2 regions of the Saccharomonospora sp. genome follow, and region 1 is predicted to be linked to the other one. Evidence: riboswitches for the same ligand, from Rfam matches in the RefSeq annotation. Region 1 holds a riboswitch; the other holds the start of a gene.
What was found. A riboswitch is a leader RNA that binds a small molecule or an ion and turns the genes downstream of it on or off. The one in region 1 is predicted to bind S-adenosylmethionine.
Positions count from the first base shown of each region.

Region 2: it holds a riboswitch for S-adenosylmethionine, as region 1 does, so the genes downstream of both, M7H19_RS00765 (ATP-binding cassette domain-containing protein) here and thrC (threonine synthase) in region 1, are expected to answer to the same signal.

Region 1 covers NZ_DAHVQP010000025.1:5,302-13,789, forward strand. Annotated here, with positions in the region: gene octT (diglucosylglycerate octanoyltransferase) at 1-572, shown strand, start outside; gene M7H19_RS02285 (DegV family protein) at 577-1,431, shown strand; gene M7H19_RS02290 (ComEA family DNA-binding protein) at 1,573-2,547, shown strand; gene M7H19_RS02295 (ComEC/Rec2 family competence protein) at 2,560-5,091, shown strand; gene thrC (threonine synthase) at 4,985-6,247, opposite strand; SAM riboswitch class I at 6,259-6,392, opposite strand; gene holA (DNA polymerase III subunit delta) at 6,504-7,484, shown strand; gene rpsT (30S ribosomal protein S20) at 7,674-7,934, opposite strand; gene M7H19_RS02315 (VOC family protein) at 8,115-8,488, shown strand, end outside.
Region 2 covers NZ_DAHVQP010000011.1:7,574-16,061, reverse strand. Annotated here, with positions in the region: gene metG (methionine--tRNA ligase) at 1-188, shown strand, start outside; gene M7H19_RS00780 (TatD family hydrolase) at 185-1,042, shown strand; gene M7H19_RS00775 (resuscitation-promoting factor) at 1,250-2,668, shown strand; gene rsmA (16S rRNA (adenine(1518)-N(6)/adenine(1519)-N(6))-dimethyltransferase RsmA) at 2,718-3,575, shown strand; SAM riboswitch class I at 3,629-3,728, shown strand; gene M7H19_RS00765 (ATP-binding cassette domain-containing protein) at 3,915-4,919, shown strand; gene M7H19_RS00760 (4-(cytidine 5'-diphospho)-2-C-methyl-D-erythritol kinase) at 5,004-5,930, shown strand; gene M7H19_RS00755 (ABC-F family ATP-binding cassette domain-containing protein) at 5,964-7,793, shown strand; gene M7H19_RS00750 (fatty acyl-AMP ligase) at 7,819-8,488, shown strand, end outside.

The DNA.
Region 1 (8,488 bases):
GGGCCGACGTCGTGGTGCTGGCGGTGGGGAGCATGGACACGTTGCCGTCGCCGCTGCCCACGTACCTGCGCACGGGCTTGCGGTACTTGAGGCCCGATCCATTGCGCCGTGCGGTTCGGCGGGCGTATCTCGCCGCGCAGCCCGTGTTGTCAACCGCGTTGCGTGGTCACCCGTCGGTGTTGCCCACTCGACTGACCGTGCGATATCTCGACATGGCGGTGTCGGCGTTGCGGGTGCTGAGGCCGTCATTGCCCGTGGTGGGTTGGCTTCCCTCGGTGCACCGTGCGGCGTCGTACGGGTATGTGCAGACGGCCCGGCCCCGCACGGCCCTCGCCGTGTCGCGGTGGGCGGCCCGCGTGGATGTTCCCGTACTGGACGTTCCCGCCGTGGTGAGATCGCACGTTTTCGGCGGCCACGGCAACCCCGACGGCATGCATTGGGGCTGGGACGGACACGCCCTGGTCGGAAAGGCGATGGCCGAGTTGATCCGCCCGCTCCTCACCCACCGGGGCAAGAGCGTGGCCGGGCCGCCCGGCATGCCCGGCTTCGACCGCTCCCGCCACGTAGGCTGACCGCGTGCCGGTCGCGGTTGTCACGGATTCCACAGCTCACCTGCCCGAGGGTTTCGCCGAGAGGCACGGTATCCGGGTCGTTCCCCTGCACGTCCTCGTCGACGGTGTCGCCTCACTCGACGGTGTCGAGGTCGGCCAGGCGGCGCTCGCACAGGCTTTCGGGGAACGCAGGATCGTCACCACGTCCAGACCCACGCCGGCCGAGTTCGCGGCGGTGTTCCGGAAGGCGTTGGCGGACGGGGCCGACGCGATCGTGTCGGTGCACCTGTCGAAGAAACTGTCCGGCACTTGGGAGGCCGCCGTGCTGGCGGCCCAGGAGGTGGGCCCGGACCTCGTGCGAGTCGTGGATTCACGCAGCATCGCGATGGGGTTGGGGTTCGCCGTGTTGAGGGCCGCCGAAGCGGCACGTCGGGGAGCTTCTGCCGAGGAGGTGGAACGAGCCGCGACGGAGACGGCCGCGCGTTCCGAGACGCTGTTCGCCGTGGAAACCCTGGAACACCTGAGACGGGGCGGGCGGATCGGCCCCGCCGCGGCGTTGCTCGGCACGGCACTCGCGGTGAAGCCCGTGTTGCACATGGCCGACGGCGAGATCCGTCCGTTGGAGAAAGTGCGCACGATGCAGCGCGCGGTGAACCGGTTGGTGGATCTCGCCGTGGAGGCGGCCGGGGACGACGAGGTGGCGCTCGCCGTTCACCACCTGGCCTCACCGGAGCGCGCGTCCGACCTTGCCACGCGACTCGACGAACGGCTGCACAGATCGTCCGGGTGTGTGGTGTCCGAGCTCGGGGCCGTGGTCGGGGCCCATGCCGGTCCCGGTGTGCTCGGAGTCGTGGTACAGCGTTCCGTTCCTGTGGCGTGAGGCTCGTCGTGACGGTCGAACGGTGCCGGAGGTGTCCGAACGGTACCGGCGGCGGTGGAGTTGTCCACAGGGGCGGAGTTGTCCACAACGGTCGCGACGTCGTTTCGCGGCGGTGAGCCTCGCCGCCGTAGCGTCGAATGCGTGTTCGAGACAGCACACCCAGAGACACCGGCTACCGCCCGGAAGCGGCGACACGCCGCCCACAGCGCTCCCGGCACCACTTCGACCGAAGCCGACGATGCGCGGACCGTGGAAGACGATCCGGCGACGAGTGTTGATCCGGCCGGTGGAGACGAGGACGAGAAAGAAACACGCCCGAGGGTCCGATTGGCGCAACTCGCCGCCGCGGCAGAGACGGCCGCGGGCCGTCGGTCGTCGTCTTCCTCCCGGCGGCACTCGGCGGCGACGACCTTTGGGGGGAGCGGCGGGCTGATCGAACGGTGGCTTCCCGGAGGACGGCGTGCTACGGCGCCACGGCGACGGCTCACGATCGTCGCCGTCCTGGGCGGTGTTCTGGTGATCGCTGTCGCTGTGGCGGTGGTGATCGGGAACAGGCCCGAGCCGGAACGTGCACCACCGTTGCCGACCGTTCGTCAAGTCTCGGCTTCGCCGGAACAGGCCGGTGGTTCGGGCACCGCGCCTTCGGGCGCGGCTCCGACCACTGCCGACGAACCCACCTCGCTCGTCGTCAGTGTGGTGGGCACGGTGGCCGAACCCGGACTGATCACCGTGCGGCCCGGGGCCCGGGTCGCCGATGTCATCGAGATGGCCGGTGGAGCCGGCAGCGACGACGACCTGCTGACGGTCAACCTGGCGCGCCGCGTGTCCGACGGTGAGCAGATCTACGTCGGTGTCACCCCACCACCGGGAGCGGAACGCCCTCCGGCCGGGGCTGAACCCGCAAGTCCGTCCACATCGGATGCCAAAGTGGATCTGAACACAGCGGATCGGCAGTTGCTGGAGACTCTGCCCGGGGTGGGTGAGGCCACGGCAGCCCGCATCCTCGAGTGGCGGGAACGCCACGGAAGGTTCACGGCGGTGAACCAACTTCGGGAGATCGACGGTATCGGTGACAAACGGTTCGCGCGCCTACGCGACCGGGTGTCGGTCGGATGACGGTGGACCGAGGTGGTGATCAGAGCCGCGGAGATCGGTGCTCGAAAGGACGCGACGACGCATGACTGGCGACTGGTTCCGGCCGCGGTCACGGTGTGGGTGGGCGCGATCCTCGGGCTCCTGTGGGGGTGGTGGGCGAGCGCGGTGTGCGGGCTCATCGGCGGTTCGGTCGCGGTCGTGTTGGCGCGACGAGCATCCCGTTCTCAAGACCGCGAACACCGTCGTTGGTTGCCCGCAGCGGGTGCTCTCCTCCTGTGCGGACTGTTGACCGCATGGCCTGTGAGCGCCCGGTTGTACGACGCGGAGCACGCCGAACTCCGCGAGATCGCCCTCGTGGGCGGGGAGGTGGGGTTGTCGGCGGTGGTGACTCAACGACCACACTCGGTGCATGCCGACGGATACGCGGGGCGTCCGGGGGGAATGCGGTCGGTGCTCGTGCCGGTGGATACCGTCACGGCGGTGGTGGACGGCGAGCGAATCGACTCGCAGGGCCGGGTGCTGCTCATCGCTCCGGCAGCGACGTGGGGCGATGTACTGGTGGGCCAGCGGGTGACGGTGCGAGCAGAGCTAGCGCCTGCTCGGCCACACCAGATGACGGTGGCGGTCGGCTTCGTGCGTGGGCCACCCGAGGTGGAGGGCACCGCACCGTGGTGGCAACGCGTGTCCGAGTCGTTGCGTTCGACACTGCGCGCCGTCTGTGCCGTGTTGTCGGAGGAGCCGGCGGGATTACTGCCCGGGCTGGTGGTCGGAGACACCGGTGAACTGTCGGAACGGGTGGAGCAGGAGTTCCTCGACGCGGGTATGTCCCACTTGACCGCAGTCTCTGGGTCCAATGTGGCCATTCTATGCGGTGCGGTGCTCCTACTTGCCCGCGGACTACGGTGCGGTCCTCGACTGTCGGCGACACTGGCGGGTGCGGCGCTGCTCGGTTTCGTCGTCCTCGTGGGCTACGAGCCGAGCGTGTTGCGGGCAGGTGTGATGGGTGCTGTGGGGCTGCTCGCGCTCCTCCTGGGACGACGAGGGTCGGCGCTTCCGGCCCTCGCGGCCGCAGTGTGCGTGCTCGTACTGTACGACCCCGAAATGGCCGTCAGCATGGGCTTCACGCTGTCGGTCGTGGCGACGGCCGGACTGGTGCTGCTCGCTCCGCTGTGGTCGCGAGCATTGGAGCGGCGCGGAGTTCCCGGCGGAGTCGCCGACGCGCTGGCCGTGCCCACCGTCGCGTTCTTCGCGACGGCCCCGGTCATCGCGGGAATGGTCGGCGAAGTGAGCTTGGTATCCGTGGCCGCGAACCTCGCGGCCGCTCCCGTCGTTGCCCCGATAACCGTTCTCGGAACAGCCGCCACCGCTCTCGCTCCGTTGTGGCCCGGCGCGGCGGAGATCGTGGTGTACGTAGTGGGCCCGGCGGTCAGTTGGCTGATCCTCGTCGCGCGTCACGCCGCTTCGGTGCCCGGCGCGGTGATCCCATGGCCATCCGGATGGTGGGGTGGTGCACTCGCCATGCTCGTAGTGGCGGTGCTGTTGTGCGGCCTGCGGTTTCGTTGGATCCCCCTGGCGGTGGCGCTGGTGGCGGTCGGCACGGTGCTGTTCCTGGTTCCGACCCGGGTGCTCGCACCCGCATGGCCTCCGGACGACTGGGTGTTGGTGGCGTGTGACGTCGGGCAGGGCGACGGACTCGTCCTGGCCACAGGGGAGCCCGCCCGAGCCGTCGTCGTCGACACCGGACCGGACCCCGCCGCTCTCGACCGCTGTCTGGACCGGCTCGGGGTGGAACGGGTGCCGCTGGTGGTGCTGACTCACCTGCATGCGGACCACGTGGGAGGCTTGTCCGCGGTCTTCGAGGGACGTGCCGTCGGAGGGGTGGCCGTGGGGCCGGGACGCGCACCGCACTGGGCGTGGCGGGAAGTCGTGGACCTCACGACCGACCGCCGAGTCCCGCTGGTCCGGCTGAACGCGGGGGACCGGCTGGCATGGCACGAGCTGCGGATCGACGTACTCGCCCCTGCGACGGAGGAGAACGTCGCCGCCGAAGACGCCGAAGACGCCGAAGACACCGACGGCACCACGATCAACAACACGTCGCTCGTGCTCCGAGCCACCACACCGGCGGGACGCATCCTGCTCACCGGTGACGTGGAGCTGGCAGCCCAAGCGGAACTTCTCGCCATGGGCACGGACCTACGTGCCGACATCCTCAAGGTCCCCCATCACGGCAGCCGGTACACACTCGCGATGTTTCTGAAGGCGGTGTCACCGAGGATCGCGATCACCAGTGTCGGGGCGGACAACACCTACGGCCACCCCAGCCCCGAGACACACCGGGTGCTTCGTGGGCTGGGATCGTTGGTAGCCAGGACCGACACGGGCGGTGACACCGCCGTGGTGCTGCACGACGACGAACCCGCGGTTGTCCGAAGAGGACCCTCGATACGGCGGCGGTTCAGGCGTCCAGTGCGGCTTGCACGGCCTCCACCGACGGTGGAACCGTTGCCTTGGGGCCGACGTGATCACCGAGCGCGTCGAGCGTCTTCAAACCGTCCCCGGTGATCAGTAGGACGGTCTCGGCATCGGGATCGAGCTTGCCGGTGTCGACGAGTTTCTTCGCCGTCGCCACGGTGACTCCACCGGCCGTTTCGGTGAAGATGCCCTCCGTTCGCGCCAGCAGCCGGATTCCTTCCACCACTTCGTCGTCGGTGACGTCCTCGATCGCACCACCGGTGCGCCGCACGGTGTCGAGCACATAAGGCCCGTCGGCGGGGTTGCCGATCGCCAGCGAACGGGCGATGGTGTCGGGTCGCACCGGCTGCACCACATCGTGACCCTCGCGGAAAGCCGTGGACACGGGCGAACATCCGGTGGCCTGCGCGCCGAACACACGGTACCGGCTCGGGTCGACCAGACCGAGTTCACCCAGTTCCCGAAAACCCTTGTCCACCTTGGTCAGTTGGGAACCGGAGGCGATGGGGACGACGATCTGTTCGGGCAGCCGCCAGCCGAGTTGCTCGGCGACCTCGAAAGCGAGGGTCTTCGACCCCTCCGAGTAGTAGGGACGCACGTTGACGTTGACGAACGCCCATGTCTCGTGCTCGGCGGAGAGCTCGGTGGCCAACCGATTGACGTCGTCGTAGTTGCCGTCCACGGCGACCAACGCACCGTCGTACACGGCGGTCGTCAGTATCTTCGCCCGCTCCAACGAAGACGGGACGAGCACGACCGAACGCCACCCCGCCCTGGCCGCGGCAGCGGCGACGGCGTTGGCGAGATTTCCCGTCGAGGGGCACGCGAGCGTGTCGAAACCGAACTCGTGCGCAGCGGCCAGCGCGACAGCGACCACCCGGTCCTTGAACGAGTGCGTCGGGTTCCCGGTGTCGTCCTTCACCCACAGTCGGCGCACCCCGAGTGCCTTCGCCAGCCGATCGGCACGCACCAGTCGCGTGAAGCCGGGCTCGGTGTTGGGAATCTTCTCGACATCGGACGGGACGGGCAGCAGCTTCTTGTACCGCCAGATGTTGCGAGGCCCGGACTCGATCTCCTCCCTACGGACCCGCCCGAAGTCATAGGCGACCTCCAGAGGCGAGAAGTCGTGCGGAGAGACGAACTCGGGAGCCAGGGGTTGACGGTGGCCCTCTTCCTTCGACACCAGCTCAACGGCGGGGCCGAGATCGACGGCGCGGTCGGAGTGTGTGGCTGCCACTACGGTCATCGCGAGGTCCTTCCTCATCTGTCCCGCTGACGCGGGGCGGAATTGGCACCGATGCCGTCAGCTATCTCGCAGGATTCGAGATGACAGGCTGACGCCGGTTGCCGGGGCTTCAACGGGCCGGTCCCTCTGCCCCTCTGGATGAGCTATTCGATTGTGTGACGTGGCGGTCACCGCGACGTCGAGTGGCAGCCTACGGCAGGGATATCGGGATGCGCCACCACCGTGCGGGCGAAGTCGGCCGTGGCAGGATCGAGACGTGACCGGTCCAACCACCACACCACCGCCGTTGCATCTCGTTCTCGGCGAGGAGGAATTGCTCGTCGAACGGGCTGTTCGCGAGGCCTTCGACACCGCGCGCCTGGCAGACCCTACGACGGACGCGACCCGGGTGCGCGTGAGCGATCTCACTCCGGCGCAGTTCGCCGAGTTGGTCAGCCCGTCGCTGTTCAGCGAGGGGCGTGTCATCGTGCTCGACGCAGCGCAGGAGATCTCCCAGGAGAACGCCGACGCCGTGCTGTCCTATGTCGCCGCTCCGGCGGACGGCATCGTGCTCGTGGTCGTGCACAGTGGGGGAGGGCGCAGCAAGGCCGCGAAATCGTTGCCTTCGGCGTTGCGTAAAGCCGGTGCGGTGGTCACGGAATGCCCCAAGATCACCAAAGCCGCCGAGCGGGAGGCGTTCGTCCGCAACGAGGTACGCCGAGCGGGCGGGCGTATCGACGCGCCGGCTGTGGTGGCCCTCATCGACGCGGTGGGCACCGACCTGCGAGAGCTGGCGTCGGCAGCGGCTCAGCTGGTAGCCGATTCGGGCGGTTCGGTCGACGAAGAGGCGGTACGTCGTTACCACCGGGGCCGTGCCGACGTGACCGGTTTCCAGGTCGCGGAGAAGGCTGTGGCCGGGGATCGTGCGGCCGCGTTGGAATCACTGCGGTGGGCGCAGCAGATCGGGGTCGCCCACGTGTTGATCGCCGACGCCCTGGCCGACGCGGTGCGCACGATCGCCCGGGTGTCGGCGGCCGGCCGTGGTAACCCCAACCACATGGCGGGGGAGCTGGGCATGCCGCCGTGGAAGATCCGCAAGGCGCAGAGTCAGTCCCGTGGTTGGAGTTCCGGGGGCCTCGCCGAGGCCATGCGGGTCGTCGCCAAGGTGAACGCCGAGGTCAAGGGCGCGGCGGCGGACCCGGAGTACGCACTCGAACGTGCGGTGCTCGACATCGTCTCCGCCCGCGATCGGCGTTGAGCGCGCAGAGAAGTCGGGCAGGTCGGAAACGGTCGTAAAGACAGGTCGGGAAACAGCCGGGGAACGGCCGGAAGCAGGCGAAAATAGTCGAAAACAGGCGAGAACAGGCGAGAACACTGAAGGTCCCGGCGACCTTGTCGTTTCCGGGACCTTCGGCGTTTTTGCGGCGGCGTTGTCGTCCGCGGCGATTCAGAGCGCGTTGACGCGCTGGGCCATCGCGGACTTCTTGTTCGCGGCCTGATTCTTGTGGATCACGCCCTTGCTCGCGGCCTTGTCGAGCTTGCGGGCGGCTTCGCGCTGCAGTTCCACGGCCTTGGCCTTGTCGCCGGCGTCGGCGGCCTGGCGGAACTTGCGGATCGCGGTCTTCACCGCCGACTTCACCGACTGGTTGCGCTGGCGCCGCTTCTCGTTGGTCTTGATGCGCTTGATCTGGGACTTGATGTTGGCCATGTACGCGTTCCTTCTTCTTATCGGCGGTTACGTCGTTGCCGCGCTCGTACGGCCCCGAACCGTGGCTGGTGCGGGTTTCCTCCCCTGCGGAATGCCGCACGACAACGATTGACCAGCCTAGCAACGCTCGAAGGTCGTGAATGTCGCACCCCCGGCCCGCATCGTGAGACGGTTGAGGTCATGGACGTGCTGAGCAGTCGCATCCTGCTGAATCCGAAAGATCCTGAGGTGACCACGGCCTTCTATCGGGACATCCTCGGGCTGGCGATTTACCGCGAGTTCCCCGGCGGAACCGTGTTCTTCCTCGGCGGTGGCTTTTTGGAGGTCGTGGGCCGGGGCGAGGAAGGGCGCACGCGGGACGTGTCGTTGTGGCTTCAGGTGAGGGACCTGCCCGCGGTCGTCGCGGAGTTGGAGGGGAAGGGCGTCGAATTCGATCGCGAGCCACGGCGGGAGCCGTGGGGTCTCAACGAGGCGTGGCTGTCCGACCCCGATGGCACTCGCATCGTGCTCGTGGAGATCCCGGCCGACCATCCCTTGCGGGTCGACATCCGGGA
Region 2 (8,488 bases), on a different contig from region 1:
ACCTCGATCTGCCCGACCGGGTCAATCCGGTCATCACCGGGGACTACACGGTGGAGCAGGCGCGTTGGGGGTCCATCCCGGTCGAGGTGGGGCGTCCTTTGGAGAAGCCGACGCCGTTGTTCGCCAAACTTGACCCGAAGCTCGCCGAGACCGGGCCAGAATGGGCTCCGATTAACGTCGAAGCATGAGTCGTCAGGAACGCCCGCCGATACCGCAACCGCTGCCGGTACCGACGGTCGACGCGCACACCCATCTCGACGCCTGTGGGGCCACCACGCCCGATCTTGTAAGAGCCGCTCTCGGCCGAGCGGCCTCCGCGGGGATCGTCGCCGTCATCACCGTGGCCGACGACCTGGACTCGGCGCGGTGGGTGGCCGACGCGGCCACGTGGGACGAACGGTTGTACGGGGCCGTGGCGCTGCACCCCACGCGCACGGAGGGGTTCGGCGAGACGGAGCGTTCGGAGCTGGAGCGTCTCGCCGCGGCCGACCGCGTGGTCGCCGTCGGCGAGACGGGGCTGGACTACTACTGGGACTACGCGAGCCCCAAGGCGCAGCAGGAAGCGTTCCGCTGGCATATCGACCTCGCCAAACGCGTGGGCAAACCGCTCATGATCCACAACCGGGAGGCCCACGACGACGTGCTCGCGACTCTGGACGCCGAGGGCGCGCCGGAAACGGTGATGTTCCACTGTTTTTCCGGGGACGCCGACGTGGCGCGGCGGTGTATCGACGCGGGCTACCTGTTGTCGTTCGCGGGCACGGTGACGTTCCGTAACGCGCGTGCGCTTCAGGAGGCGGCGCGGCTGGTGCCGGACGAACAGTTACTGGTCGAGACCGACGCGCCGTTTCTCACCCCGCACCCCTTCCGCGGCAGGCCGAACGAGCCCTACTGCGCCGCCTACACGGTCGAGGGACTCGCCGAGCTGCGAGGACAGTCGGTGGAGGCCGTGGCGGAGGCGGCCCGGCGCAACGCGGAACGCGTTTTTCGCCTGCGTGTCACGGAAAACGACGGTGTCGGATCGTCGCCGGAGAGCTCGTGAGGAAAATCACGAGACGACGGGGGGTGTTTGCGCAACCCCTTGGCACTCGTTATGGTCCCGTGACCGTGCTGGGTGGTGGTCCGACATCGATCATCACCCGCCTGGCCCACAGTCACGTCGGTGTACGTCGGGGAGAGCGTCCTGCGGGGCGCATGAGGGCGGCGCTGACTGCGGGAGTCGGTGTACTTACGTGAAGGGATCGACCCTGTGACTGGTAGAGACGGGCAGACGGGTGCCTCCACGGGCTTGCTCGACAGGTCGAGCGAGGCCGACGAACTCGATTTCTCGCCCGAGCCGGAAGTCACACCCCACGACGTGCTGACGGCACTCGGCCCCGACGCCGAAGCCCTCATGGAGCAGGCCGACGTCGACGTCGACGAGCTGATTCGGCTGATCAACGCCGAGACGATGATGCTCCCGCCGATCGCGGCGAGCATCGAGACGTCCCCGGAGGCGGACGGCGGGCAGTCGCAGGCCGACCAGGACGAGGACGGCTTCGTCGGCGCGGTCAAGACGTGGAAGAAGCGTTTCCTGCGGGGCACCGTCCTCGCGGTCATGATCACCCTCACCGGTGGCGGTGCCGCGGCGCTCGCGATGAACAAGAGCGTCACCGTCGACGTCGACGGTGAGCGGCAGACCGTGCGCAGCTACGGCGACACGGTGGGCGAGGTGCTGGAGGACGCCGGCATCGACGTCGGCGCCCACGACGCCCTGTCCCCGTCCCCGCAAGCGCCGGTCGGTGACGGTGGGGTCATCAAGTTGGAGCGTGGCCGCCAGCTCACCGTCGTGGTGGACGGCGAGGCCCGCGAGTCGTGGGTGCGCGCCACCACCGTGCGCGAGGCGTTGGCGCAGCTCGACCTCGACCACCTCAACACCGGCGGCACGTGGTTCTCTGCGCCGCTGTCCGGCGAGGTCCCCCTGGACGGCATGCGCCTGGAGGTCAAGACCGAGAAGGCCGTCACCCTCTACGACGGTGGCGAGAAACCCCGCGAGATCACCACCAACGCCGTCACCGCCCAAGAACTGCTCAACGAGCTGAACCTCGATCTGGGCGAGCAGGACAAGATCGAAGAGGGCGCGGACTTCAAACTCACCGACGGCGCCGAAGTGCACATCAGTCGCACCGGTGTGTCGGTGGTGAACAAGACCGAGACGATCGAGCCCGAGGTCCGGACCATCGAGGACGACTCCCTGGAGCAGGGCAAGGAGATCGTCGAGGACGAGGGCACACCGGGCGAGAAGGTCGTCACCTACCGGGTGACGAAGAAGAACGGCGAGATCGTGCACAGTGAGGAACTGTCCACCGAGATCGTCAAAGAGGCGAAGGACAAGGTCGTTCGCGTCGGCACCAAGAAGCCCGCGGTTCCGCCCGTCGCTGACGGGGCGGTGTGGGATGCGCTCGCCCAGTGCGAATCCGGCGGGAACTGGTCCATCAACACGGGCAACGGCTACTACGGCGGTCTGCAGTTCAACAAGCAGACCTGGGACGCCTACGGCGGTTCCCAGTACGCGGCCTACCCGCACGAGGCCACGCGTGAGCAGCAGATCGCGATCGCGACCAAGCTGCGGGACGCCCGGGGCGACTACGGCGCTTGGCCCGCCTGCTCGGCGCAGCTCGGCCTGTAGAGGCAACGCCCGTCGTCCTGTGCTCGGAGAAGGTCTTTAGGCTGGTCCGGTGACCGACACACCGGGGCTGCTGGGAGCCGCTGAGATTCGCCGGTTGGCTGCGGCGCTGGGTTTGCGACCGACGAAGAAACTCGGCCAGAACTTCGTGCACGACGCCAACACGGTGCGCCGCATCGTGGGCCTGGCGGGGGTCGACCCGGGCGAGGTGGTCGTCGAAGTCGGGCCCGGACTCGGCTCCCTCACACTCGGCCTCCTCCATGCCGGTGCGCACGTGGTGGCGGTGGAGATCGATCCCGTGCTGGCCGCTCGGCTACCCGACACCGTCGCCGAGCACGCGCCCGGCGCCGTCGAGCGGCTCACCGTCGTCGAACGGGACGCGTTGCGGTTGCGTGCGGACGAGCTGCCGACCCCGCCGACGGCGTTGGTGGCCAACCTGCCGTACAACGTGGCGGTGCCCGTGGTGCTGCATCTGCTCGCCGAGTTGCCGTCGCTGCGGCACGCCCTCGTGATGGTCCAGACCGAGGTGGCCGACCGGATGGCGGCGCGGCCCGGCAGCCGGGTCTACGGCGTGCCCAGCGTGAAGCTCGCGTGGTACGGACATGCCCGCAAGGTCGCCTCGGTGCCGCGGTCGGTGTTCTGGCCCGTCCCCAACGTCGATTCCTCCCTGGTGGAGTTCGAACGCTCCACACCGCCCCCGGACGCCGACCGCGACACGGTATTCGCGCTCATCGACGCGGCGTTCGCGCAGCGGCGCAAAACCCTGCGCGCGGCGCTGACATCGTGGGCGGGCTCGGCCGACCGCGCGGCCGACCTGCTGTCTGACGCCGGGGTGGACCCCACCACGCGAGGGGAACGGTTGACCGTCGAACAGTTCGCCGCCATCGCCCGCGCTGCGGCGACAGTGTGATCTCGCCCCAACAGGCTTGTCAACGACCTGTTCGGTCGGGTGTACTCTGGGGGTATCCATCCCGAGCGACTGAGAGACCTGGCTCTACGACGTCGCAGCAACCGCCCACTGTCATCGAGTGGGGGCAGGTGCTAACGCCAGGATCGATGGAGGAACTGTGTATCGCTCTCGATTGCTGACGCAGCGCCGAGTCATCGACCAGGGCCGCCGTACGGCGTCGGCGTGTTGTAGCCACATCGTTTCCGGCTGAAGAAGTCGCTTTCGAGTCACGTCGATCCACTGTCGTTGTTTCTTCGACGTCCGCGCTGGACGTCTGCTTTGAGCTGCCCTGGAGCCGTGGTGATCACTGTCGAGAACGTCAGCAAATCCTTTCCCGGCACGACCGCGCCCGTCGTGGCGCTGCGGAACGCCACTCTTTCCGTGAGCGCGGGTTCGTTGTACGGCATCGTCGGTCCGGCGCGCGCGGGGAAGACGACTCTGGCCCGTTGCGTCGCGCTTCGGGAACGTCCCGACCAGGGCGTGGTGCGTTACGACGGCATGGACATCAGCAAGCTGACGGGCCGCAGGTTGTGGGGTGCGCAGCGCCAGGTGGCGGTGGTGGACCCCGGGTTGCGGCCGGAACGCACCGTCGCGGGTAACGTCGCCGCCCCGTTGGAACGCATGGGCGTGGAGCCCGCGCAGCGTAAGCAGCGCGTGGGCACTCTGCTCGACGTCATCGGGCTGTCTCGGTCGGGTGCGCGCCTGCCGTCCGAACTGTCGCCCGGCCAGCAACGCCGGGTGGCCGTCGCGAGGGCGTTGGCGGTGTCGCCGTCGGTGTTGTTCGCCGACGACCCCACCGACGGGGTGAACGGTGAGGAGTCGGCGGCGGTGCTGTCCGTCCTCGACCGGGCCAGGGCGGAGCTGGGCGCGACCGTGGTCCTCACCACACGCGACGCCGACGTCGCCCGCCGGGTCTGCGACGAGGTGGCGCTGCTGGATCGCGGCACGGTGGTCGAATCGGGCACCCTGCTGGGGCTGTTGGGTAAGCCGGGAAGCCAGCTCGCCGAGGCGATGTTGCCACCGATCAACACGTCCCGCGCTCACTTCGGGGCCTACGACCGCACCGTGGATGTCGTCCTCATCGGGTTCGCCGCCGTGGGCGCCCTGCTGCCCGAGGCCTCGGCCCGGTTCGACGTCGACTTCACCACCATCGGCGGAGGACTGACCAGGTTGGGGGACACGCCCGTGGCGCGGTTCCGGCTCGGTGTGGAGGGCCAGCGCGCCGACGCCGCGCTCGCCTGGATCGCGGAGCGGGGCGCGCACGTCAGCACCCCCATGTTCGGTCTGCGCAACGTCGCGGCCTGAGTCACGGTCCGAGCCACGGCCTGAGCGCGGCTTAAGTCGCCGCCTCGGCTGGGTACGTCCGGGCGGCCAAGTAGGCTGGAACCCGTGCTTGCCGCCGTACCGCCGCCCGTGACCGTGCGGGCGCCGTCGAAGATCAACTTGCATTTGTCCGTCGGTGACGTGCGGGATGACGGCTACCACGAGTTGACGACGGTGTTCCAGGCGCTGTCACTAACCGACGAGGTGACCGCGCTGGTGAGCGAGGCAGCCGGCGTCGAGGTGTCCGGTGAGGGCGCCCGACTGGTGCCGACGAACGAGGACAACCTCGCCGTGCGGGCCGTGCGCGCGCTGGCCGAGTACGCCGGTCGGCCCGAGGAGGCCGACCGGGTGCGCTTGGTGATCCGCAAAGGCATTCCCGTGGCCGGAGGCATGGCGGGAGGCAGCGCCGACGCCGCCGCCGCGCTCCTGGCGTGTTCGACTCTGTGGGGGCTGGAACTGCACCGGGACGAACTCGCCGAAGTGGCCGCCACGCTCGGTAGTGACGTGCCGTTCGCCCTCTACGGCGGCACGGCGTTGGGCACCGGACGAGGGGAACAGCTCGTACCCGTGCTGTCGCGACACACCTTCCACTGGGTGTTGGCGTTCGACCAGCGTGGCCTGTCCACGCCGAAGGTGTACGGCGAACTCGACCGGCTGCGCGAGGCGGGTGATCCGCCCAGGGTCGGCCCGCCCGAAGCGTTGTTGGAGGCACTCGCGTCCGGGGACCCGCATCGACTCGCGCCGCTGCTCGGCAACGACCTTCAGGCGGCGGCGGTGTCGTTGCGGCCGGGTCTGCGCCGCACACTGCGCGCCGGGGTCACGGCGGGTGCGCTCGCGGGCGTGGTGTCGGGTTCCGGCCCGACGTGTGCGTTCCTGTGCTCCGATGGCGACTCGGCGTTGAAAGTGGCCGCCGAGCTGGCGGGCGCGGGTGTGTGCCGCACGGTTCGGGTCGCACACGGCCCGGTGCCAGGCGCACGTGTGCGCGACGAGTGACGGAGTGACACGGGGAAGGGACGAAACGAGCGGATGACCAACCTGGTCAACCTGGAGTCGGTCAGCAAATCCTACGGCGAACGCATGCTGCTCGACGGCGTGTCCCTCGGCGTGAGCGAAGGGGAGCGCATCGGAGTCGTCGGCCTGAACGGCGGCGGTAAGACGACTTTGCTCGAAGTGCTGGCGGGCATCAGCGAGCCCGACTCGGGCAGGGTGAGTCACGCGCGCGGCCTTCGCCTGGGGGTCGTCACGCAGCGCACCGAACTTCCCGAGGACAGCACGGTCGGCGGTGTGGTGCTGGCCGGCTACGCCGCTGAACACGAGTGGGCCTCCGACGCCCGGGTCCGCTCGATCGTCGAGGGACTCGGCATCTCCGCGATCGGTCTCGACACGCCCACCGGGACCCTGTCGGGTGGGGAACGGCGCCGGGTCGCGCTGGCCGCCACGCTCGTGGCTGAACTGGACCTGGTGGTACTCGACGAGCCCACCAACCACCTCGACGTCGAAGGCGTGCGCTGGCTGGCCGACCACCTGTTGTCGCGCAAGACCGCGCTCGTGGTCGTCACCCACGACCGCTGGTTCCTCGACACCGTGTGCGGACGCACGTGGGAGGTCGTGTCCGACACGACGAGAGCGGGGGCCGGCGGGCAGGTGGAGCAGTACGAGGGCGGCTACGCGGACTGGGTGTTCGCGCGAGCCGAACGCGCCCGCCTGGCCGCGGCGGCGGAGGAGAAGCGCCGCAACCTCGCCCGGAAGGAACTCGCCTGGCTCCAACGCGGCGCCAAGGCCCGCACCTCCAAACCCCGCTACCGCGTCGAGGCCGCCGAGGCCTTGATCTCCGACGTTCCCGAACCGAGGGACTCGGCGGAGTTGCTGGCGTTCGCCAAACGACGCCTCGGCAAGACGGTGCTCGAACTGGAGGACGTCTCCCTCTCGGCGGGGGAGCGCACCCTGCTCGACCACGTCACCTGGCGCATCGGCCCCGGCGACCGCATCGGCATCGTCGGGGTCAACGGCTCCGGCAAGACCACGCTGCTTCGGTTGTTGGCCGGGGAGGTCGAACCGAGCACGGGCCGCCGCATCGAGGGGAAGACGGTGCGACTGGCGCACCTGAAACAGGAACTCGACGACCTTCCCGGAGACCTGCGGGTGCTGGAGGCCGTCGAGAAGGTCGCCTCCCGCGTGACGTTGGGCAAACAGGAACTGTCTGCCTCCCAACTCGCCGAGCGGCTCGGTTTCGGCCGCACCCGGCAGTGGACCCCCGTCGAGGACCTCTCCGGCGGTGAGCGGCGTCGACTGCAACTCGTGCGGCTGCTCATGTCCGAACCCAACGTGTTGCTGCTCGACGAACCCACCAACGACCTCGACATCGACACCCTGCAACAGCTGGAGGACCTGCTCGACTCGTGGGCGGGCACGCTCGTGGTCGTCTCGCACGACCGATACCTGGTCGAGCGCGTGTGTGACAGCGTGGTGGCCTTGTTCGGCGACGGTCGTATCACGCACCTTCCCGGCGGCATCGACGAATACCTGGACACCAGGGCCGAACGGGCACGCGAACGCCGGGACACCCGCGGTGACCGTGCCGACCGAGCCGACCGTGCCGAACGGGCGACCGGGGAATCCGCCTCGACACAGAAGCTCAGCGCGGCCGAGTGGCGAGCGGCCACGAAGGAACTGGCCAAATTGGAACGCAAACTCGACGCCGTGCACACACGCGAGTCGCGATTGCACGAGGCGCTCGCCGAAGCCGCCACCGACCCCGATCGGCTCATGGAACTGAACAACGAGCTCAAAGCCGTACTCGCGGAGAAAGACGAGCTCGAACAGCGTTGGCTGGAGACATCCGAAGCACTGGAGTGAAACCGGGCGAGGTTAAAGTTTACTCATGAGTCGGTTCGTGGAGACGATGGTCGCCACCGCGAATGCGGGTGGACGGCAACGTGGAATGGTCACCGGGGAACCCCGGGAACCCGTGCGAAGGACATGGTCCGAGGTGCACCAACGTGCCCGCCACATCGCCGGTGGGTTCGTCGGAGCGGGACTCGAACCCGGTGGGGCCGTCGCGGTACTGGCGGGCGCTCCCGAACTGATCGCCCCCACCGTGCAGGGCGTGTGGCTCGCGGGTGGCAGCGTCACGATGTTGCACCAACCCACGGCCCGCACCGACCTCGCGAAGTGGGCCGAGGACACGCTGCGCGTTCTCCGCATGATCGGCTCGTCACTCGTGGTGCTCGGTGAACCGTTCGACGGTCTCGCCCCCGTCCTCGACGAGCACAAGATCGCCTACCGATCCATCAACGACCTGCTCGCCGCGGAGCCGCTGGCCGAACCCGTCCCCACCGAGGAGGACGCGCTCGCGCTGCTGCAGCTCACCAGTGGGTCCACGGCCGACCCCAAGGCCGTGAAGATCACCCATGCGAACCTGTACTCGAACATCAGCGCGATGATCGAGCGGGCCGAGTTCGACGTCGAGTCCGACGTCATGGTGTCGTGGCTGCCCCTGTTCCACGACATGGGCATGGTCGGATTCCTCACCGTGCCCATGACGTTCGGCG